DNA from 3 places in the Simplicispira sp. GW247-4R2A genome. Region 3 is predicted to be linked to each of the others. Evidence: predicted binding sites of a transcription regulator. Region 3 holds the regulator's gene; each other region holds the start of a gene.
The links. The regulator FNR, encoded in region 3, switches genes on or off when oxygen is low (the NO sensors DNR and NnrR bind a similar motif). The targets are predictions, from matches to a motif close to TTGATNNNNATCAA.
Positions count from the first base shown of each region.

Region 1: AC07ZH_RS15695 (type IV pili methyl-accepting chemotaxis transducer N-terminal domain-containing protein) is a predicted target of FNR. The motif match lies at 2,924-2,937, and genes of this name have one in related genera.
Region 2: AC07ZH_RS02045 (universal stress protein) is a predicted target of FNR. The motif match lies at 2,758-2,771, and genes of this name have one in related genera.

Region 1 is NZ_JBWKZM010000025.1:9,305-13,650, reverse strand. Features, by position in the region: gene AC07ZH_RS15705 (branched-chain amino acid ABC transporter substrate-binding protein) at 1-310, opposite strand, end outside; gene AC07ZH_RS15700 (aldehyde dehydrogenase family protein) at 548-1,981, shown strand; gene AC07ZH_RS15695 (type IV pili methyl-accepting chemotaxis transducer N-terminal domain-containing protein) at 2,033-2,857, opposite strand; gene AC07ZH_RS15690 (SDR family oxidoreductase) at 3,044-3,829, shown strand; gene moaA (GTP 3',8-cyclase MoaA) at 3,881-4,346, shown strand, end outside.
Region 2 is NZ_JBWKZM010000002.1:111,907-116,252, forward strand. Features, by position in the region: gene AC07ZH_RS02030 (TonB-dependent receptor) at 1-781, opposite strand, end outside; gene AC07ZH_RS02035 (DUF2946 family protein) at 874-1,269, opposite strand; gene AC07ZH_RS02040 (glutathione S-transferase family protein) at 1,480-2,169, shown strand; gene AC07ZH_RS02045 (universal stress protein) at 2,252-2,695, opposite strand; gene AC07ZH_RS02050 (heavy metal translocating P-type ATPase) at 2,805-4,346, shown strand, end outside.
Region 3 is NZ_JBWKZM010000007.1:114,590-118,935, reverse strand. Features, by position in the region: gene AC07ZH_RS07210 (TonB-dependent receptor) at 1-397, opposite strand, end outside; gene AC07ZH_RS07205 (SWIB/MDM2 domain-containing protein) at 726-1,037, opposite strand; gene fnr (fumarate/nitrate reduction transcriptional regulator Fnr) at 1,177-1,986, opposite strand; gene hemN (oxygen-independent coproporphyrinogen III oxidase) at 2,110-3,492, shown strand; gene AC07ZH_RS07190 (sulfite exporter TauE/SafE family protein) at 3,494-4,228, shown strand.

The sequences.
Region 1 (4,346 bases), on a different contig from region 3:
TCTGGTCGCACAGCTTCTGTGCAACGGCAGTGGCCTGGCGCGGGTCGCCCGCGTCATCCTCGGCAATCAGCTCAAAACGAATCTTGTGCCCGCCGATGGTGAGCTTCTCGGCGTTCAGGTCATCAACCGCCATGCGCACGCCGTTTTCGGTGTCCTTGCCAATGTGGGCAATGCCGCCAGAAACCGGTCCGGCGTGGGCGATTTTCACCACCTGAACGTCCTGCGCCGATGCGGCGGAGGCGCCCAAAACAAGGGCAGTGGCAAGGCACAGAGGCAGGGCCTGTGGCGGGCGGATCGAAAACACGGTCATGACGCTCAAACTCCAAACAGAACACAAAAAAAGCCCACTGCAGGGCAGAAACGCGGGACGCGCCGTGTGACGCATCGGCACCCACATGGTAGTCGTACCGCAACACCCGTGCAGGCAAGTACAGCATTGGAAGTGCTATTTATTTTATAGCTTACAAAGCTTTATATAAAGGCGACAGAGGCCTATTTTGCTTAAAAACTTTTGCAATGCACGCAGGCTTGCCGCACAATGTTTTTCATGCAAAACAACTTCATCGCCAACGAACCGGTTGCCTCGGCCAGCGGTCGCACGCTCGACGTCATTGATCCGTCGGACGGGCAGGTCTTTGACCACCTCCAGCGCAGCGACGCCAGCGACATCGACAGCGCCGTACAGGCGGCGCGCCACTGCTTCGAGACCCTGTGGCGCCCCATGGCGCCGGCCGATCGCGGGCGGCTGTTGATGCGGCTCTCCCATGCCATCACGGCGCATGGCGACCAACTCGCCGCGCTGGAGCAACGCGACTGCGGCAAGCCCACGGGCCAGGCGCGCGCCGATGTCCTGGCACTGGCACGCTACTTCGAGTTCTACGCCGGCGCCTGCGACAAGCTGCACGGGGAGACCCTGCCCTACCAGGAAGGCACCAGCGTCCTGACCTGGCGCGAGGCGCATGGCGTCACAGGCCATGTCATCCCGTGGAACTACCCGATGCAGATTTTCGGCCGCAGCGTGGGCGGCGCGCTGGCAGCGGGCAACACCTGCGTCGCCAAACCGTCCGAAGACGCCTGCCTGTCGCTCTTGCGCGTGGCGCAGCTGGCCGCCGAGGTGGGGTTTCCGCCCGGCGCGATCAACATCGTCACCGGCTACGGGCACGAGGTGGGCGACGCGCTGGCCCGCCACGCCGGCATTGACCACATCAGCTTTACCGGCAGTCCCGGCGTCGGCACGCTGATCGCCCAGGCCGCCGCCGAACGCCACTGCCCGGTGACCCTGGAGCTTGGCGGCAAGAGCCCGCAGATCGTCTTTGCCGACGCCAACCTGGACGCGGCGCTCCCCGCCATCGTCAACGCCATCGTGCAGAACGCAGGCCAGACCTGCTCGGCCGGTTCGCGCCTGTTGGTCGAGCGCAGCCTGTACGAGCCGCTGCTCGAACGCCTGGGCGCCTTGTTTTCAGGCCTGTGCGCCGGGCCGGCCAGCATGGACCTCGACGTCGGGCCCTTGATCCGCGCCACGCAGAAGGAGCGCGTGCTGGGCTTCCTGGAAGATGCCCACACCGCCGGTATTGCCACCGTGGCCCAGGGCAGCGTGGTCCCTGAGGCGCCCCCGGGCGGCTTCTACGCGGCCCCCACCTTGCTGCGCGATGTTCCCCCGGAGCACCGTCTGGCGCAAGAGGAAATCTTCGGGCCGGTGCTCTGTGCCATGCCCTTTGACGACGAGGACCACGCGGTGCAGCTGGCCAATGGCACGCGCTTCGGCCTGGTCGCCGGCGTATGGACTCAGCAGGGCGCACGCCAGTTGCGGATGGCGCGGCGATTGCAATGCGGGCAGGTGTTCATCAACAACTACGGCGCGGGCGGCGGGGTGGAACTGCCGTTTGGCGGCGTGAAGTCGTCGGGCTATGGGCGCGAGAAGGGTTTTGAAGCGCTGTATGGCTTCACCACGCTCAAGACCGTGGCCATCCGCCACGGCTGACGGCCGTTTCAGCGCCGGTCAGGCGTATCGCCAGCGTTTCCGCCCAGCACCTCAGCCCAGCACTTGCTTGAGCGCCGCGTCGTACAGATTCGTAAGGCGGTCGGTCACTTCCAGCAAGCGCTCGCTCGTGGTCGCTACATCAGCCAGGCCGCGCGCATCGGCCTTGCGCTGCAAGGCCGCGCTGAAGAACAGCCATTGCCCATCGCCCAGCGCCAACTCGTCGCGAATGGCGGGCGTGGACAGCGGCGCTGAGGCCAGGGTCGCCATGGCTTTGTGAAACTCGTCCGCATCGCTTGCCAGTTGCGCCCGCGCGCCTTTGAAATCGCCGCCGGTGGCCAGCAGAAAATAGTTCTTGGCAAGGCGCTGCGAGAGCGCACGCTGGCGGCCGGCAAGGTTTACCAGTTTCGCGGTAGACGCTTTGGACGATTTCTCGAACGCCTCGGTCGCCGTGTTGGCGACGGCCAGCATGCGGTCGGCCTGCGCCGCCACGGCGGCCACCGACTGCACGGTGGGCGGCATGACGAGCAGCGCTTCGAGCGTATCCACCGATTTGTGGACCTCGGTGATTTGCTGCGCCAGGTCTGCGGGCCAGGGCACGCTCGCCAAATCGTCAAAGCCCGAGCGCACCAGCTTCCTGGCCGATGCCATGACGCTGGTCGCCTGATCGGGCAGCACCGCCAGTTGCATTTGCGCATAGGCCTTGGCGATGCGCTGCGACAAAGCGCGGTAGCGGGCGATGCGGTTAATGGCCGTGGAGACCGCAATCTGCGCTTGTGCTGCGCTCATGGCGGGAAGCAGCAAGGCGGCTGCCAGGGTTTGCACCACGGCACGGCGGGTGGCGAGGCGAGAGCGGCGGCAGGAAGAATGCGCAATCACAATGGGCTCCAAAAGGCCCGGGTTGGGCCCAAGCCCGGATTGTGTTGCGGCACGGCGCTCAACGACCTGATCCGCATCAAGTCGCAGCAGTGCACGAGACAGCCACTCCGCCCGCCTGCTTCGCGCCAGAATAGGCACTCTTCGGGCCAGCACCCCGTCCCTCCAACTGTCACGAAAGACCCGCCCATGCGTCTCGCCCAGAAGTCCATCATCGTCACCGGCGCCGGCAGCGGCATTGGCGAGGGCATTGCCCTGCGCCTGGCCGCCGAGGGCGCACGCGTCATCGTCAACGACATCAACGCCGATGCGGGCGAGCGCGTGGCCCTGGCGATTCGGGCTGCCGGTGGCGAGGCGCAGTTCTTTCGCGCCGACGTGACCCGCTCTGCCGAGGTGAAAGCCCTGGTGGCGGAGGCCGTGCGCCTCTACGGCCGACTCGACGTGGTGGTCAACAACGCCGGCTGGACGCACCGCAACCGCCCCATGCTGGAAGTGTGCGAGGAGGACTTCGACAAGGTCTATGCGATCAACGTGAAAAGCATCTACCTCTCGGCCATCCACGCCGTGCCAGCCATGCGCGCCAACCCACCGCTGGCCGATGGGGCCAGGAGTGGCGGCAGTTTCATCAACATCGCCTCCACGGCGGGCCTGCGGCCCAGGCCAGGCCTGACCTGGTACAACGGTTCCAAGGGCGCGGTGATCACCACCAGCAAATCCATGGCCGCAGAACTCGGGCCCGAGAACATCCGCGTCAATTGCTTGAACCCCGTGTTCAACCCCGACACCGGCCTGGCCGCCGAATTCGCCGGCGGCCCGGTGGACGAGGCGCGCCGGGCGAAGTTTCTCGCCACCATTCCGCTGGGGCGCTTTTCGACCGCGCTGGATGTGGCCAACGCCGCCTTGTACCTCGCCAGCGACGAGGCGGCGTTCATCAGCGGCGTCTGCATCGAGGTGGATGGGGCGCGCTGCGTGTGAATCTTGCTGACCGCGAATGACCCTATTCGGGGTGTGCGGCAAAATCGGGGCATGGCTGAACGCGTGATTCCTCTGGTCGATGCCCGGGTGGCGGCGCTTGCCGTCCCGGCGGGCACGGGCGCGGCGCCATCGGGCCGTTTGGTCGACACATTGAACAGGCCGCTGCGCGACCTGCGCATCAGCGTGACCGACCGCTGCAACTTCCGCTGCAACTACTGCATGCCCAAGGAAGTGTTCGACAAGGAACACGCTTACCTACCCCACAGCGCGCTGCTCACGTTCGAGGAAATCACCCGCCTGGCGCGCGCGTTCCTGGCGCATGGCGTGCGCAAGATTCGCCTCACCGGCGGCGAGCCGCTGCTGCGCAAGGACATTGAGGATCTGGTGGCGCAACTGGCCGCGCTGCGCACGGTCGATGGTCAGCCTCCTGAACTCACGCTGACCACCAATGGCTCGCTACTGGCACGCAAGGCACACGCCTTGAAGGAAGCTGGCCTGAACCGTGTCACCGTCAGCC
Region 2 (4,346 bases), on a different contig from region 3:
GCGAGAGTGACTGGTTGCGTGCCTTGTAGCTGCTCGACCCGACCTCGTCGCCGGCCAGGATGCGGCCCGGCTTGTCGGCACCGGCCGGGCCGGCGGCCTTGAAGGCGCGTGCGGCGTAGTAGTTGTCGGCCTGCGCGGTTGAACCGTCGTAGCGCAGGCTCAGTTGCTCGGTGGCGTAGGTGGCGCTGGCATGGCCGCCAAAGCCGTTGCCGTTGCTGCGCGCCCAGGTGCCGATTTCACCGCTCATGAGGTGGCCCTGGCCGGGCGCGGCAAAGACTGGGGGCGCCGTCTCCACCTGGATGCTGGCGCCAATGCTGTCGCCGCCCACGCTGACCGGCGCCGTGCCGGTGAACACCCGCACGGCAGACACCCGCGAAGGATCGACATACGACAGCGGCGGGTTCATGTGGTTGCCGCAAGAGGACACCAGATCCATGCCGTCGAGCTGGATGCGCAGGCGGTCGTCCGTCATGCCATGCACGCTGGGAAGGCTGGAGATGCCACCGGCACTTTGCAGGCTCAGGCCCGGAATGTTCTGCAGCAGGCTGGCGGTATCGGCGCTGGTGGCGCGCTGGGCAGCCAGTGCCTCTGGCGTGGGTTGGTCCGGCAGCACTGCGGGGGCTTGCTGGTGGGGGGCGTGCACCGTTACGGCAGGCAAGGAGGCTTCTTGCGCCAGACAGGCGAAGGGCAGGGCAGCCAGCAGGGCGCACAGCGGTTGGAGGGGGAATGCGGCAGTGGGCCAGGCGCGTGAGCGCAGTGAAAGCAAGGCAAGGGGGTGCATGCGAATCCATTCGAAAAATAAGGAAAGGCGGGCGTGTGCGCCCAAGTGCCCCCAGCGCGGCTGCGTGGGAACACGTCCGAAAAACCGAAAACTCAGCTCAGCGCCGCAGGAGGTGCTTGCGCGGGTGGCCGCACGCCGCGCTCGAATGCAGGCAGACGCGCAGCGCGCAGCCAGGCAGGTGCAGAACTTGCCGGCGCAGCGAACAAGGCAACGACCGCGGGCGCCGATACGGGCGCCATCCCCGTACCCGCCACCGCACAGACCGGGCAGTCCACGCCGCCCATGCCCATGGGGTGGCCGGTGTCGTCTGGCGCCGGGGCATCGGGGCTGTGCGTGCTGCAAACCTCCCCCCATTGCAGCCAGTTCGATGCCTGCGCCGCCAGATGTTGGTGGCTGAGCTGCACCATCCACAGCTGCGCCAGCACAGCCAGCAGTGCAAGCAGGCTGGCCGCGCGGTAGCGGTGTTTGGGGATGCGGTGCAAAGTCACAGGGCCTGTATTGTCTGTGGGCGTGCGGGCGTTTGAACGGCCTCACCGTGCGGATGCTGGTCGATATTGCGCTGCATCAAGAGCGCGGCGTGGTGGCGCCAGGGCGCGCGCGTGGGCCCTCAGGTATTCTCGACTCGCTGCCGCCGACGGAGAGGGGACTGTGCCTTGTGCCTCGCGAACGGACGGCCTTCACCCATCAAAAGACGTGCCATGTCCCTGACCATTTACGGCATTGCCGCATCCCGCGCCGTGCGCCCCCTCTGGGCCGCCACGGAACTGGGCCTCGTCTACGACCATGTACCCCTGCGTTACCAGGAAGGCGCCACGCGCAGCGCTGAATTTCGGACGCTCAACCCCAACGGGCATATCCCCGTGCTGGTCGATGAACGCCCAGAGGGCAAGGTTGTGCTGTGGGAAAGCATGGCCTGCACGCTCTACCTTGCGCGCTACCACGGCAAGCCCGATGGCGTGGGGATCAGCCCTGTGACGCCAGAGGAAGACGCGCAGGCCTTGCGCTGGAGTTTCTGGACGGTGACCGAACTGGAGAAAGATGCCCTGACCGTGCTCATGCACCGGCGCGTCATGCCAGAAGCCCAGCGCAAGAGCGATCTGGCGGCCGCTGCGGAAAGGCGCCTCAACGTCCCCCTTGCCGTACTGGAGGCGGAACTGCGCACTCAGCATGAGCGCGGCCGAGATTGGCTGGCCGGTACCCGCTTTACCGTGGCTGACCTGTGCGTCGCCAGCGTGCTCGCCTGGGCCATGCCGGCACGCGCCCTGCTGGCAGCACACCCACTGAGCGCGCAATGGCTGGTGCGTTGCCTGGCACGTCCGGCACAGCAGGCGATGCGCGAACTCGCACGCCAGTACGGCGTGGAAGACTATCAAAAAAATAGCTGCTAACGCTTACCCTATAAGCGCTAGCAGCTATTTTTACTTGAAATTTCGCCACCCGCAAGTGGCGCAGCGACGCCTTAGAATTGCCCTAGCGCAGCACCAGCACGGGAATATGCGAATGCGTCAGCACATGCTGGGTTTCGCTTCCCAGAAGCAGGCGCTTGATGCCCTTGCGGCCGTGCGAGGCCATGACGATCAGATCGCACTTGTGCTTCTTGGCCGCGGCAATCACCGCTTCGGCCACCAGATCAGACTTGGCCACCACTGCTTTGGCCGTCACACCCTGGGCGGTTGCATCGGCCTTGATGGCGTCTACCGTTGTTTGGGCGTTTGCGGTCCATTGCGCTTCGATCTGCTTGACGTTCTGGGCGTCCACTGGCAATGCGCCCTCCATGTAGCTGCGCGGGTAGCGCGGCACCACCTTGAGCGCCACCAGCGTCGCGCCCGTCAAAGCCGCGAGGGACAGGGCGCTTTGCACCGCTTTTTTGGAGAGATCGGAGCCATCGGTGGCAACGAGAATGCGCTGGTACATGAGAGGCCTCTTGGATGAACACAACAATGGGCACAGCGTAGGCGCCGAGTGCGCTCTCGGACTTGATTCAAGTCAATTCCATGAAAGTAGTGTGGGTTAAGCTTGCGCCATGTCAAAGAGTTTTTCGGCACCAGCAACTTCGGCACCCCTGCCGCAAGCCCAAGGTGTCTCTGCCGAGCAGCTCCACAGCGTGGAAAATTTGCTCGACGACCCTGCGGAGTGGCCTGCGTTTGGCCGCCCGGTGGAGTCTGCAGGCGAAGGCAATCATTGGGAATCGCATCTTGTCATCGAGGGCATGCATTGCGCAACCTGTGCCTTGACCATAGAAGACGCGCTGCGCGCGGTCCCCGGAATTGCGCAGGTCGATGTCAGCGCCGCGACCCAGCGCGCACGCGTGGTGTGGGCTGCGGATGCCACGCGGCCTTCGCAATGGCTGAATGCCGTGCGCAAGGCGGGCTACCGCGCACTTCCTGCGGTGGATGAGGCAGCGCGCGAGCAGCGCGTGCGCGAGAACCGCCGTGCACTGTGGCGTTTGCTGGTGGCGGGCTTTTGCATGATGCAGGTGATGATGTATGCGTGGCCGGCCTACATCGCGCAGCCTGGTGACCTGAGCGTTGAAATGGAGTCGCTGCTGCGCTGGGCCTCCTGGGTCATTACCTTGCCGGTGGTGCTGTTTGCCTGCGGACCATTTTTTTCCAGCGCCCTGGCAGATGTCTACCATCGCCGCATCAGCATGGACCTGCCAGTCGCCTTGGGCATGGCGATCACGTTCGGGGTGAGTACGCTGGGCACCTTTCAGCCCGAGGGCTTGTTTGGGCGTGAGGTGTACTACGACTCACTGACCATGTTTGTCTTCTTCCTGCTGACGGGGCGTTGGCTGGAGCTGCGGCTGCGTGAGCGTACTGCCGGTGCGCTCGAAGCCGTGATGAACCGGCTGCCGGACAGCATCGAGCGACGCAGCGGCGACGGCAGCTTTGTCCGCGTTCCGGTGCGCCGCCTTGTGGCAGGCGACGTGGTGCGCGTGCTGCCCGGAGAGGCGTTCCCTTCGGATGGGCGTTTGACAGCCGGCAGCTCGCGGGTGGACGAGGCCTTGCTGACCGGCGAGTCCGCACCGCGCTGGCGCACCGTGGGGGCATCGGTTTGTGCGGGCAGCATTAACTTGGAAGCCGCCGTGGAGATGGAAGTCGTTCGCTTGGGCGCCGACACGCGCTTTGGCGAAATTGTCGCGCTGATGGAAAGCGCCTCGCTGCAAAAGCCCCGCCTGGCCCAGTTGGCTGACCGTGTGGCGCGGCCGTTTTTGGTTTTCGTGCTGCTGGCAGCGCTGGCGGCGCTGCTGTGGTGGTGGCCGCGCGACCCGCAGCATGCGCTGATGGTGGCGGTATCGGTGTTGATTGTCACCTGCCCCTGTGCACTGTCGCTGGCCACCCCCGTGGCCATGCTCTCGGCCGCTGGTGCCTTGGCGCGCGAAGGCGTTCTGGTGCGCAATCTGCAGGCGCTTGAAACCCTGGCTGGCGTTGATACGGTGGTGTTTGACAAGACCGGCACGCTGACGCTCGACCGCATGGTGCTGCGCCACACCGAGGCGACGGGCGGCTTGTCGCCTTCAACCGCGCTGGAGCTGGCGGCAGCGCTGGCGCGGCACTCGCTGCAT
Region 3 (4,346 bases):
GCACCTCGACGCTGTCGTTGTTGAAGGTGTCGCGCTCGTAGAGCGGGGCGTCCTTCATGCCATCCACATAAATGTCGCCGGCCTGACCAAGCGAGAACCCGCGCAGGCGGATGTCTTCCTCGCCGGTCTCGCCCGCCTGGAAGGTGACGCCTGCCGTGCTGCGCAGCACGTCGCGAAAGTCGTCCTGGTTGCGGTCGGTCATGAGCCGCTCGGTGAATACGGTCACGCTCTGCGGAATGTCGCGCAGGGCCTGTTTGCCTTTGCCGATGGTGGTGGTGGCGGGCTTGAGCGTGTCTTTGTTCTGGATGTCTGCGCTGCCCTTGACGGTGACGGTGGGGAGCTGCGCGCCGGTCGTGGGCGCGGTTTGCGCCCAGCCGCTGCAGGTTGCCAGCAGCATCAAGGCCCCCAGCGGAATCAAGGCCTTGTCGGCGCCTGCCGTTGAAGGTGCCGTCGAGGCGGGTTGGGAAGGGGGGCGCGGTGTGCGAGCGTGGGCCAAAAGGGTTCTCCGGTTGCTGTGGACTTGGGTCTTGGGTCTTGGTGGGCGTGGGCCCATCAGGCGCAAGAAGCAGTGGCTGGGAAAACCGTGGCTGTGCCTCGTGACAGAGTATTATTCTAAATCAAATGAGATTTATTCGCGTTAACAATGATGCTGATTTCCAACAGCATTGGTGCGCATGGCGTGAAAAAGCCGGCAAAAGCCGGCCTGAGTGTGAACGCAAAGCGCCTTATTTCACGTGCTTGCCGATGAGGCCCGCCATTTCGAACATCGAGACTTGCGGTTTGCCGAACACTTCCTTGAGCTTGGCGTCGGCATTGATCATGCGCTTGTTGGCGGCGTCCTGCAGGTTGTGCGCCTTGATGTAGACCCACAGCTTGCTGATGATTTCGGTGCGGGGCAGCGGTGCAGCGCCTACGACGGCAGCCAAGGCCGGGCTGGGCGTGAGGGCCTTCATGAAGGCGGCGTTGGGGGTGCGCTTCTTTGCGGGAGCGGCCGTCTTGGCGCCGGCAGCGGCCGGGGCTTTTTTTGCAGTTGCCATGTTGGTTTTTTCCTGGTTGGGTGTTCGATGGACCAGCGAAAACCTGTTTCTCCACTGGCAGAGGGATGCTAATGGCAAAAAAACGGGTTTCCAAGCGCAGACAGGGTTTTTTTGCGTCTGTGTGTAGCGCCGGGGACGGTTATCGGAATTCCTGCTGGCTGTTGACGATGCGCTTGAGCGCCTCGGGGTCCTGTATGCGCACATGGCGCTGCTTGACTTCGACAATGCCTTCTTCGACAAACTTCGAGAAGGTGCGGCTCACGGTTTCCAGCTTCAGGCCGAGGTAGCTGCCGATCTCCTCCCGCGTCATGCGCAGCACCAGCTCGCTTTGTGAAAAACCGCGCGCATGCAGGCGCTGCACCAGGTTCAGCAGGAAGGCGGCGAGACGCTCTTCCGCGCGCATGCTGCCCAAAAGCAGCATGACGCCATGCTCGCGTACGATTTCGCGGCTCATGATCTTGTGCACATGGTGCTGCAAGGCGGTGACTTCACGCGAAATCTCTTCGATACGGTCAAACGGCATGACGCACACTTCGGCGTCCTCCAAGGCCACGGCATCGCAGCTGTGGTGGTCGTTGACGATGCCATCGAGCCCGATGATCTCGCCCGCCATCTGAAAACCCGTCACCTGATCGCGCCCATCTTCGGTGGCCACGCAGGTCTTGAAAAAACCCGTGCGAATCGCGTAGAGCGATGTGAATGCCTCGCCGTTGCGAAACAGCATGCCGCCGCGCTTGATTTTGCGCCGCACCGCCACCACATCATCCACGCGCTCCATTTGCTCGCTCGACAGTCCCACGGGCAGACAGAGCTCACGCAGATTGCAGTTGGAACAGGCAACGCGGAAGGTTGACGATGCGTCCTGGATGGGAATGTGCGCAATATCGCTTGTCGGCAAGGCTTTTGCCGCAGCGGGTTGCCGAGCCGTGGGTGTGCTGGATGCTGACATACATCAAATTATGAACTATTGCAGTCTGTACCTTCAAACCCCAAGGGGCGCCGTCCATTCTTGATTATGGTCAAGAAGCTGCGTTCTACTGTGGGGCACAGTAGCGCCTCTCCAGGAGAATCCATGACCGTTGCCACGCCAGAATTGCTGACCCGTTTCGATGTTTCCGGACCGCGCTACACCTCGTACCCGACGGCCGACCGGTTTGTCGAGGCATTTGGCGAGGACGACTATGTGCTGGCCTTGAAGCAGCGCCATCTGGGCAGCGCAGCAAAGGCCATGCCTTTGTCCATCTACGTGCACATCCCGTTTTGCGAGTCGCTGTGCTACTACTGCGCCTGCAACAAGATCATCACCAAGCACCACGACCGTGCCGACGTCTACCTGCGCTACCTGAGCCGAGAGATCGACCTGCATACCCAGCATTGCGGCACCGGCGCGATCGTGAGCCAGTTGCATCTGGGTGGCGGCACACCCACGTTTTTGTCCGATGACGGATTGCGCGAGCTGATGGACATGCTGCGGCGCAGCTTCACGCTGGTGTCGGGGGGCGAATATTCCATTGAAGTGGATCCGCGCACCGTAGACGCCGGGCGGCTCAAGGTGCTGGCGGAACTGGGCTTCAATCGCCTGAGCTTTGGCGTGCAGGACTTCGATCCAGACGTGCAAAAGGCGGTGCACCGCATCCAGCCGGCCGAGCAGGTGTTCGCCCTGGTGGAGGCTGCGCGCACCATTGGTTTTGATTCCGTCAACGTCGATCTGATCTATGGCCTGCCCAAGCAGACTCCTGAGTCCTTCGACCGTACGCTGGAGCAGATCAAGGAATTGCGCCCGGACCGCATTGCCTTGTATGCCTATGCGCACCTGCCTGAGCGGTTCAAGCCACAGCGACGCATTGTTTGGGCCGATCTTCCCATGGGGTCGGCCAAGGTTTCCATGCTCTCGCGCTCGCTCGATGCCCTGACGGACGCTGGCTATGTGTACGTGGGAATGGACCATTTCGCCCTTCCCGAAGATGCGCTGGCCGTTGCCAAGCGGCAAGGGCGCCTGCACCGCAACTTCCAGGGCTACAGCACACAGCCCGATTGCGACCTTATCGGGCTCGGGGTGTCGGCCATTGGACGGGTGGGGGCGACCTACAGCCAGAATGCCAAGACGCTTGAGGATTACTACGACCGGCTTAACCAGGGGCATTTGCCCATCGTGCGCGGCTTGGCGCTTTCGCGGGACGACCTGGTGCGCCGCGCGGTGATCATGGCCATCATGTGCCAAGGCGCCTTGAACATCGAATCGGTTGAGCAGTCCTGGCTGATCGACTTTCGCCAATATTTCGCACGCGAGCTGGAGCAGCTTGTCGAAATGGAGCAGCAGGGCTTGGTCGCCTTGAAGCCCGACGGCGTTGAAGTCACGTCGATGGGCTGGTATTTCGTGCGCGGCATTGCCATGGTGTTCGACCGTTACCTGCAGTCCGATCGCAACCGCGCGCGCTTCTCGCGCATCATCTGACGTGCTCGGCTCGCTGGCCTGGACAGCGTTGGCGATGGGCCTCGTCGGAGGCTCCCACTGCCTGGTCATGTGCGCAGCGCCATGCAGTGCCGTGACGCGCCCGACCTTACCGGCCGGCACCGCCTCAATGGCAAGCGCCGACGTTCAGCCGTTGCATTGGCAAAGCCCGCGCGGCGCCCGCAGGCGCCTGATGGCCTACCACCTGGGGCGGCTGTGTGGCTATGCCAGCGCGGGCGCGCTGATTGCATTTGCGATGCAGAGTTTTGCCTGGGTGACGCAGCAGGCGTCTGCCTTTCGTCAGGTCTGGACTCTCATGCACGTCGCGGTGCTGGCCTGGGGGCTGATGATGCTTCTGCTGGCGCGCCAGCCCGCCTGGGTCGAGGCGGCAGGGCGATCCGTGTGGGGACGCGTGCGGCCTCTGGTGGACGCCCCTGGTGGGGTATTCGCCACAGGTTTCCTCTGGGCGCTGATGCCCTGTGGTCTGCTGTATTCGGCGTTGCTTGTGGCGGCGCTTAGCGGCGGCGCCCTGCAAGGGGCGGTCACTATGGCCATGTTTGCCGTGGGTAGCGGCCTGTGGCTGCTGGCTGGGCCTTGGGCTTGGCTGGCACTGCGCCAGCGTGCCAACCGGTTGCGTGCCGACTGGGGTACCCGACTGGGCGGGCTGCTGCTGTGCGGCATCGCAGCCTGGGCGCTGTGGCACGACCTGATAATCCGCCCCTCGCTCATTTGTCAATAGCAAACATACTGCATCAGTGTTGCGTTGAAGCTGCATTTGCAAGTAAATGCGCGAATCGTTTGCGTTTTGTCACCCGATAATAGTTTCCACTTTGCACGTGGATGTGCGAAGGCACTAT